Regions from separate parts of the Plantactinospora solaniradicis genome, predicted to be linked through region 3. Evidence: riboswitches for the same ligand, from Rfam matches in the RefSeq annotation. Region 3 holds a riboswitch; each other region holds the start of a gene.
What was found. Region 3 has a riboswitch for cyclic di-AMP ahead of ACFP2T_RS35980 (C39 family peptidase). Riboswitches for the same ligand answer to the same signal wherever they lie in the genome.
Positions count from the first base shown of each region.

Region 1: it holds a riboswitch for cyclic di-AMP, as region 3 does, so the genes downstream of both, ACFP2T_RS23890 (C40 family peptidase) here and ACFP2T_RS35980 (C39 family peptidase) in region 3, are expected to answer to the same signal.
Region 2: it holds a riboswitch for cyclic di-AMP, as region 3 does, so the genes downstream of both, ACFP2T_RS20100 (coiled-coil domain-containing protein) here and ACFP2T_RS35980 (C39 family peptidase) in region 3, are expected to answer to the same signal.

Region 1 is NZ_JBHSPR010000018.1:471,954-475,220, reverse strand. Features, by position in the region: gene dcd (dCTP deaminase) at 1-309, shown strand, start outside; gene ACFP2T_RS23890 (C40 family peptidase) at 456-1,421, opposite strand; cyclic di-AMP (ydaO/yuaA leader) riboswitch at 1,506-1,644, opposite strand; gene ACFP2T_RS23885 (N-acetylmuramoyl-L-alanine amidase) at 1,932-3,267, shown strand, end outside.
Region 2 is NZ_JBHSPR010000017.1:88,112-91,378, forward strand. Features, by position in the region: gene ACFP2T_RS20090 (hypothetical protein) at 1-389, shown strand, start outside; gene ACFP2T_RS20095 (transposase family protein) at 610-831, shown strand; cyclic di-AMP (ydaO/yuaA leader) riboswitch at 1,252-1,382, shown strand; gene ACFP2T_RS20100 (coiled-coil domain-containing protein) at 1,386-2,414, shown strand; gene ACFP2T_RS20105 (glycoside hydrolase family 65 protein) at 2,448-3,267, opposite strand, start outside.
Region 3 is NZ_JBHSPR010000046.1:12,979-16,245, forward strand. Features, by position in the region: gene ACFP2T_RS35975 (GNAT family N-acetyltransferase) at 1-445, shown strand, start outside; gene ACFP2T_RS35980 (C39 family peptidase) at 655-1,500, opposite strand; cyclic di-AMP (ydaO/yuaA leader) riboswitch at 1,908-2,048, opposite strand; gene mdlC (benzoylformate decarboxylase) at 2,305-3,267, shown strand, end outside.

The DNA of each region.
Region 1 (3,267 bases), on a different contig from region 3:
GGCGACCAGCTCGCCGGCCGGCTGGAAGGCAAATCCAGTCTGGGGCGGCTCGGCCTGCTCACCCACTCGACCGCGGGCTTCATCGACCCCGGGTTCTCCGGCCACGTCACCCTGGAGCTGTCCAACGTCGCCAACCTGCCGATCAGGTTGTGGCCCGGGATGAAGATCGGCCAGCTCTGCATCTTCCGGCTCTCGTCGCCGTCCGCGCACCCGTACGGCTCGGCCGTCTACGGCTCGCGCTACCAGGGGCAGCGCGGGCCGACCCCGAGCCGCTCGTGGCAGAACTGGCACACCTGGCCCACCCGCTGAGCTGACCCGAACCGCCGCGCTGCGCACCGCCCGCGGTACTACCGGGTACTACCGATACGAGAGGCCCCCGCCGCGACTGCGACGGGGGCCTCTCGACGTGCTGTGCGGTCTTCCGGGTTCGGCTTCCGGTCGACCGACGGACTGGATCAGCCGGGTCTGCCGAAGCTGTGGATTTCGCCGTCGTCCATCCGCTTCATCTTGACCGGCTCGCCGGCCCGGGAAGCGTGCACGATCCAACCACCTCCGACGTACATCCCGACGTGGCTGAGGTCGGCGTAGTAGAAGACCAGGTCACCGGGTCGGAGCTCGGAGCGGCTGACCGACTTGACCTTCCCACGCTGCGCGCGGGCGTTGTGCGGCAACGACACGCCGCCCTTGGCCCAGGCGGCCAGGGTCAGGCCGGAGCAGTCGTACGAGTTGGGGCCTTCGGCACCCCACACGTACGGCTTGCCGATCTGCTGGCAGGCGAACTTGACCGCCTTGCCGGCGTTGCCACCGGGGTAGGTGGCCGGGCAGGGTGCCGGGGCGAGCGGACCGGCGGAACCGTTGCCGTACGCCTGGATCCGCAGCTTCTGTAGCCGGTCGACCTCGGCGTCGATTTCCTTCTTCTTCTTGGCCAGTTCGGCCTCGGTCTTGGTGAGCTGGCTGACCAGGGTGTCGAGCGGGCGCTTCTGGGCGTCGTACTTGTCCCTGAGGTCGATCACCGCCTGCACGTCGCGCTGCTGCTGGCGGGCGAACTGGTCGAGTACCGAGAGCTGGCCGACGAGTGCGGCCGGCGACTTGTTGGTCAGTAGGGCGTTGATCGACGAGGCCTTGTCGCCCTTGTACGCCTCCACGGCGAACTCGCTCACCCGGTCCATCGCGGCGTCGATCTGCGTCTGGAGTGGGGCGATCTTGTTCCGGAGCGTCTTGGCCTGGGCCTTCTTCGCGGTCAGGTCCTGCCGGGTGGCGTTGTGCTTCTCGACGATCGGTTCGAGCTTGCGCCAGGCCGTGTCGATCTGCTTCTCGATCTCGGCCACCGAGGGTTCGGCGAGGGCCGGCGTGGTGCCCACGAACAGCACGGCGACGCTGGCCAGCACGGCGAATGCGGCGACGAGAATGGACCTTCGCAAAGGCGGTGTCGCCGTCCCGGCACCGGTCGTTACCGACCGGAGGGACTGCGACCGCGGGGCAAGGGGAGCCACCGGGGTCCGTACTCCTTCTTCCGTAGCCCGCCTACCGGGTTAGCTGACGGGTTCGGGCGGGAAGAGATTCGCCCTACCGCTGACGCGGATTCACCCCATGGTGCCCGGGTCCCCGGTTCGCTGATATTCGACGATTCGGCGGTGTAGAGACGTCGCCGCCCGGTTGGGCGGCCTGCCGTCGTCTCCGACGGTCCCCAACATTAGAGAAGCCTGTTATTCAAACGCAACCCGTGATCCGAGTCGATTCGTTACGTATCGGGATGCTCGCTGAGGGTGCGAGCGAACAAGCGTCCGAAACTGAGCGAACAAGCGTCCGAACGCCCTCTGAAATAGGTGAAGATTTCCTACATCGTGATGAGTGAGGCCGGCAGCTATTGACGGACGCCGGTCCCGGGTGGAGGGTGATCATCAAGCCCACCCCCGGCGAATGGAGGTTCGATGCCTCGGACGACAATGCCGTTGAGCAGGAGAATCGCGCTCGGTACCGCCGTGGTCGGCGCCGTCGCGCTGGTGCCGTCCGGCCCCGCGCCGGCGGCGGCTCCGGCGACCGACGGCCGGCAACAGGAGTACGCGGCCGCGGCGAGCGAATTCGGCGTACCGGAAAGCGTTCTGCTCGGCGTCTCCTATCTGGAATCTCGTTGGGACACCAACGCCGGCACGCCGAGCACCAGCGGCGGGTACGGCCCGATGCACCTCACCGACTTCGCCTATCTCGACGGGCTGGCCGGACCGCCCCACGAACACGGCGAGGACCGGCGTGGCGACAGCGCCCGGCCCGCCGCACCGTTGCACCCGAGCGTCACGGACGAGGGAACCACCACCGGAGGGGACAGCGCGGCACCGGCACCGGGTGCGCAGACCCTCGACGCCGCCGCCGCGCTGACCGGGGTCGACGAGCGGGCACTGCGGACCGAACCGGCGGTGAACATTCGGGGCGGGGCGGCGCTGCTCGCGTCGTACCAGAAGGCGCTGGCCGGACCGACCGGCCGGACCAGCGACCCCGCGGCCTGGTACGGCGCGGTGGCCCGGTACGCCGGCAGCGACAGTGCGGACGCCGCGCGGACCTTCGCCGACGAGGTCTTCCGGACCATCACCGAGGGTGCGGCCCGGACCACCGACGACGGCCATCGGATCATCCTGGCCGCGCACCCCGGACTCGTACCGGCCCGAGCCTGGCTGGACCGGCTCGGCCTGCGCAAACCCGCCCGGCCGGACGGGTTGGAGTGCCCGCGCGACATCTCCTGCGAATGGATCCCCGCGCCGTACCAGGCGTTCGGTGCCGGTGACTACGGCAACCACGACCTGTCCGACCGGCCGGGACGGCAGAAGATCGAGTACATCGTCATCCACGACACCGAGGGGAGCTACGACACCACGCTGCGCCTGGTGCAGGATCCCACCTACGTGAGCTGGCAGTACACGTTGCGCTCGGCGGACGGGCACATCGCGCAGCACGTGAAGGCCAAGGACGTCGCCTGGCACGCCGGCAACTGGTACGTCAACGCCAAGGCGATCGGGCTCGAGCACGAGGGCTACGCCGCGCAGGGCACCTGGTACACCGAGGCGATGTACCGCACCTCGGCCAAGCTGGTGCGCTACCTCGCCGACCGGTACGACATCCCGCTGGACCGCCAGCACATCATCGGCCACGACAACGTGCCCGGAATCCTGCCGGCGAACGTCCGGGGCATGCACTGGGACCCCGGGCCGTACTGGGACTGGTCGCACTACTTCGACCTGCTCCGGGCCCCGTTCTGGAGCACCGGCACCTCCC
Region 2 (3,267 bases), on a different contig from region 3:
CATTCGTGCGGGATGACTACACGGCAAATGATCGAATCGAAGCTCAACTCAACGAAGACGGCTGGGACGGATTTGCTGCTTTCCTAAGCGCCGCCTTCTTCTACGCAATCGATCTACATTTCGACGGGAGGCGTGACGACCGTGCGATCAGGCAGTTCGTAGCCGAACTGCGATCCGATAACGCAGATGTAGCCGATCAAATCGATGCCGGGCAGGCCGAGAACGCCATCTTCGCAGTCTTGGACTCTTCGGTGGATCTTGAGGCTCCGCCGGAGATGCTTGGCAGAGTGCAAACCTTCGCCGTACATAAGGTCCTAGTCGAGGCAAACCTCTCCGACGCCGAACTGGATTCACTGCTCAGCCGAGCCAAGCAGCTCGCCGAAAGCTAAGGAATTCCGCCAGTCCTTCCTCACGTCCAAGAAGAGTACCTGGCAATTTTCCTTTCTACGGAAGCGAGGAGAACAGGCCTGGCGCGTCAGGGTCACTACCAGTCTCCAGCTCGAACGATTCTCTGTGCGGCCTACGAGCCGGCACTGGGAACACAGCCGCAGCCGTGAGGTCCGCGACGGCGATCTGCAGACCGGCAACGATCCTGTCCAGCAAGTCCGCCTGCTGCGGCTCAAGCTCCACCAGCCGGCGAAGCGCAGGGAGCTACCCGACTGGAAGGCCAACCTGAACAAGCAGCACCGGACCGTCCGAGCGCAGGTCGAGCACGCCCTGACCAGGATGAAGTGCTTCAAGATCCTTCGCGACTACCGCCGCGCCGCCCGCACATTGGCCGACACCGCTTCCGGTATCGCCCACCTCCACAACATCATCCTCGCGGGGTGACGGCAGCACCGTTGCCAGGCAACGCTTTCACCGAGTTGCGAGACATCCTTTAGCGCGGGGAGCTGACAATTCCCATCCTCCTGTCATCGAGAGATAACGGTACGTACGCCCCTTTGACCCTCCATGGACGACCGGCTGTCAGGTCGCGTGGTCCGTGATCTGGTTGAGGGTTTGATGCCGCGCCGGTCAACTTCGGTCCTTCAGCCGCCACGAAAGCCACCCCCCGGGTGCCACGTCGACGCACAAGCCCCACAACGTTCGCCTGACCCACACCGCAGCGAAAGTTGATCGGACGGCGGGGTTGTAGGGGCACCCGAACCAGGCGCATTTTCCACGCCCGGCCGCTCACTTCCACCACATTGACCCGGTTGGTCCGGTAAGCTGACCCCGGTTTCGCCCGGTGGCGTCCCCTCCGTGCCGGCGCGACCGCCGCCGAATCACCTTCGGGTGAGCCGGGGACCCAGGTAGGTGGGGTGAGTCCGCGACCGCGGTAGGGACTTGTTCCGTCCCGAACCCGTCAGCTAACCCGGTAGGCGGCCGACGGAGGGACATGCATGACGGGATCCAGACGTCGGCGGTTACCGCTGGTCCTGGCACTGCTCGCCACGGTCGGCGCGCTCGCCGGAGCGGCGGCCCGACCCGGCGCGGCGGCGGCACACAACCCCGCCACCCTCGGCGACGAGGGCGACACGCCACTGCTCCGCGACGTGCTCGAATCCACCGGACGAGGCTATCTACAGGCCAGGAACGCGCTGGCGAACGCCAAGGCCCGGCAGGCGAAGCTGGCCGCCGAACTCGTCCGCGTCGAGCGCCGGATAGCCGAACTGAGGCCGCAGATCGAACTGGTCGCCCGCAACGCGTACCAGACCGGCCGGATCGGCCCGGTGCTGGCGCTGCTGCACGCCGGCTCGGCCGACGAGTTCCTGGAGCGCGCCCGGGGGCTGGAGGTCGTGGCCATGCGGGACAACGACACGCTGCGTCGACTGGGGCAGGCCCGGGACCGGGCCGCCCGGGCGAAGCTGGCACTCGACGCCGAGGTCGTCGAGGAACGCAGGCAGCTCTCCATCATGCTGCGGCAGAGGCAGGCGGCCGAACGCGCGCTGGCGCTGGTCGGCGGCGCCTCGACCGGCGGCTTCGTGGTGGCCAACTCACCGGTCGCCCGGTCGGCGCCACGCAACAGCGACGGCTCCTGGCCGCCGCAGTCGTGCAACCAGCCCGATCCGACCACCCCGGGCTGCGTCAGCCCACGCACGCTGCACGCGTTCACCGAGGCCCGCCGGGCCGGCTTCACCCGGTTCACCTCGTGCTACCGCTCCGGCGGGCCGTACGAGCACCCCAAGGGCCGGGCCTGCGACTTCTCCGCCCTGCCGGGTGGGTTCGGCGGGGACGCCAAGGGACCCGACCGGACCTACGGCAACAACCTCGCCGCCTTCTTCGTCCGCAACGCCGACCTGCTGGGCGTGCTCTACGTCATCTGGTACCGGCAGATCTGGCTGCCGACGACCGGCTGGAAGTCGTACGGCGGTGCGCACGGGGACCCGTCCAGCGACCACACGAACCACGTACACCTGTCGCTGCTCTAGGCGGAGGCGGAGGCGGACGGCGCCCGGGTCGGCCTACGGCTCGTGCTCCGGGGTCCGTCGCACCGGTGCCCGACCGGCCGGCTGCGCCGGTTGTGGTCCGGACGGTTCGATCGGCGGCACCGGCCGGGTCACCGGGTTGTTGCAGGTGACCCGGAGCAGCTCACCGTGGTGCAGCAACTCCATGACGTCGTCGGGATCACCGTCCCGCAGCACGTACGTCGCCTCGTGCGACCGCACGTCCACCCGCAGGTGCACCCCGCGCCAGCGGAGCGAGAACTCCAACCGGTCGATCCGGCTCGGCAGTCGAGGGGTGAAGGCCAGCGTCTCGAAGTGGTCCCGCAGCCCGCCGAACCCGGCCACCAGGGCGATCCAGGCGCCGGCCAGCGAGGCGACGTGTACGCCGTCCCGGGTGTTCTGGTTGAGGTCGTGCAGATCCATCAGGGCGGCCTCGCCCAGATAGTCGTGCGCCAACTCCAGGTGCCCGACCTCGGCCGCCAGCACCGCCTGGGTGCACGCCGACAGCGACGAGTCGCGGACCGTGCGCCGCTCGTAGTAGGCGAAGTTCGCCGCCTTCTCCTCGTCGGTGAACGCGTCCCCCCGCCAGTGCATCGCCAACACCAGATCGGCCTGCTTGATCACCTGTTTCCGGTACAGGTCGAAGTACGGATAGTTGAGCAGCAGCGGGTACTGCTCCGGGGGCGTACCGGCGAAGTCCCACTCCTGGAACCGGGTGAAGCCCTCCACCTGCGGATGCACCCCGAGTTCCGGGTCGTACGGGATGTGCATGTCGTTCGCGGCGTCCCGCCAGGCGGCGGTCTCCTCGTCGTCGACGCCCAACCGGTACGCCTGCTCG
Region 3 (3,267 bases):
CGGACCGGCCGACGTACCCGAGTTGGCCGTGCTCTACGCGGCGGCCTACCCGGAGAACTGGTTCGACCAGCGGATGATCGAGACCGGCCAGTACGTCGGGGTGCGTCGCGACGGCGAACTGCTCGCGGTGGCCGGGGTGCACGTCTGGTCCCCCAAGTACCGGGTGAGCGCCCTGGGCAACGTCACCACCCACCCCCGCGTCCGGGGGCAGGGACTGGCCACGGCGGCGGTGGCGGCGCTCTGCCGGCGGCTGCTGGACACCGTCGACCAGGTGACCCTGAACGTCAAGGCGGACAACGTCGCCGCGATCGCGCTGTACCGACGGCTCGGCTTCACCCCGGTCGCCGAGTACGGGGAGTTCGTCGTCGGGCGCCAGACGCCGACGACCCCGCCCGCGGCGCCGGCGCCGGCGCCGACGACCCTGCCCCCGGCGCCAGCGGCCTGACGGCGGCCCGGGTTCCGGCACGGGTCCGCGCCGCGAGGCCGTCTCGCGTCCGGCTCGGCCGGCGCCGCCCGGATCCGGGCAGGAAGTCGGAAACAGTGTCGAATGGGTGCCGGACGACGTCCGCCGGCCCACTCATCCGCCCGCGTCGGCACGGGACGCACGGACGGATGAGGTGGGCCGGCGGACGGAACCGAACCGGCGCTACCGGGTCAGGACGAGTAGCCCCGGGTGGCTGCCCAGTTTGCCAGGTCGATGGTGGTCATCCAGTAGGTGCTGTCGTCGCCCGGGATGGCCGGGTCGGCGATCTTCACCGTACGTCCGTCGTCGCGGTAGCCGACCACGGTCAGGTAGTGGCCGCCGGGGTAGCCGTGCCAGCCACCGTCGACATCCGTGGCCGAGCCCGCGATGTTGGCCACCACGGCGTACCCGTTGGTGACCGCGTGTACGACGTCGGCCTGGAGCTGGTCCATCTGGGCCGGGCTCGCCGCCCCACCGGAGAGCATGGTGCTCCGGTAGAAGTCGGTGCCGATGACCTTGTTGAGCACCCGGGTGGTGTCCTGGGCGGAGTTCGTTCCGTTCATGGTGGTGCCGAGGTCACCGGCCACCTCGTCCTGGCTCGGCCGCTCGCCGCGGACGGTCAGGGCGATCCGGGTGGCCGCCGGGCCGCAGTACCAGCCGTTGATCTGGGCCTGGAACTGGTAGTCGAGCACCTTGCTGGCCGGCGGCGCCGGCCGCTTGCTCGGGGTGCTGGTCGGGGCCGCCTTCGCCGCGCTCGACGCCGCACGGGTCGGCTCGGCGGTCGCCGGGTCCGACGGGCTGGCCGGCGCGGCCGTTCCCGGTGCGGTCGTCTCCGCCGCCTCGGCCTGGGCGGCGGACCGGCCCAGTTCCGCGACGGCCACGGTCGAGGTGTCGGTGGGCGTCGCGGACTGCCCGGTCGAGGCCAGCGCGACGCCGGTGGTGGACGCCGCCGCCGCGACCACGGCCGCGGCGAGCGCGAGCCGGGTACGGCCTCCGGACGTGGCATTTCTGAGCCGCTGGTAAACGGGATGGTTCAACGTGATCCTCCAGGGAAATACGCGTTACCAGTCGTTTGAATTCGACCGGTCACGCGTCGTTTCTATCCGCTGTCGAGAATGCGACGCGATGCCACGCTTATCAGCGCGGAAACAGTTCTTCCGGCCTGGCCGTCCAAGGCACACCGTGGTTCGGCACCATCTCCGAGCCGCTGCGGGCCGGCCGGCGCATTGCGCACCGGGGCCGGGCCTCACCGGGGGCCGAGAAGCTCACCGGGGCCAGCGGCCCCGAGCCGTCCTCGCGTCACAAACCGCTATCTGGCCGGGGTCAGCGACCCGCTTCGGGCCGGGGGGCCGGGGGCAGGGGCACGGCAACCGGTAGTCGGCGCGCGGTGAAGCGATTGAGCTGGGGGGATGGGCCGGAGCCCGGGGGGTACGGCACGTACAGGTTCTCCTTCCGACTCCGCCTACCGGGTTAGCTGACGGATTCGGGCGGGAAGGCCGCCCTACCGCGGGCCGTGGCTCGCGGATTCACCCCAGATAACTGTGGGTCCCCGGTTCGTTACTTAACGACTCGACGGGTCTGCTCCGGTGTCACCCGCATGGCAACCAATGGGCCGGACCAGACCCGCCGACATTACTGGCCCGGTTCCGTCCATGCCAACCCCTCTCAGCAGCGGAAACAGTGACCGACGCCGCGATTTCGCCCGATCGTCCCCCGCTTCGGGCCGCCGACGGGCCGTACGGATAAAGCGGCATGATCATGTACGCGTACGGTATGACGGAAATGAGCGGGTTAGCCCGGTGGTCCGCCCGTGGGACGAGGACTCCAGGAGGCTCCATCCGATGACAACGGTGCACGAAGCGACCTACGACCTGCTCCGTTCCCTCGGCCTGACCACCGTGTTCGGTAACCCGGGGTCGACCGAGGAGCCATTCCTGAAGAACTTTCCGGCCGACTTCACCTACGTACTGGCCCTCCAGGAGGCCTCCGCGGTCGCGATGGCGGACGGCTACGCCCAGGCGAGCGGAAGACCCGTACACGTCAACCTGCACACCGCACCCGGCACCGGAAACGGAATGGGCAGCCTCGTCACCGCCTGGCACAACAAGACACCGATGATCGTCAGCGCTGGCCAACAGACCCGGACGATGAATTTGTTCGAACCGATGCTGACGAATGTGCGCCCGACCCAGTTACCCGAGCCGTACGTCAAATGGAGCCATGAACCACTGCGTGCCCAGGACATCCCGGAGGCGTTCATGCGGGCGTACGCCACCGCCGTGCAGGCACCGGCCGGCCCGGTCTACCTGTCGCTGCCGCTCGACGACTGGGACGAGCCGGCCTCCGGCCCTCCGGTGGTACGCCGGGTGAGCACCCGGGTCGCGCCCGATCCGGAGGTACTGGCCAAGTTCGTCGAGATCCTGGCGCGGAGCCGGAACCCGATGCTGGTGATCGGCGCCGGCATCGACCGCAGCGGCGGCTGGGCCGAGGCCGTCGCCCTGGCCGAACGGCTGGGGGCACCGGTCTGGCAGCCGCCGTTCGCGGACCGCATCGGCTTTCCGCAGGACCACCCGCAGTTCCAGGGGCTGCTGCCGCCGGCCATCGGCCCGCTCGCCGAGAAACTGGCCGGCTACGACACGGTTCTGGTGATCGGGGCACCGGTGTTCCGCTACTACCCGTACATCCCCGGTCCGCACGGATACCTCCCCGGGGGTACCCGGCTGCTGCACGTCACCGACGATCCGTCCGAGGCGGCCCGGGCACCGGTCGGGGACAGCCTGGTCGGGGACGTCACGCTCGCCTGT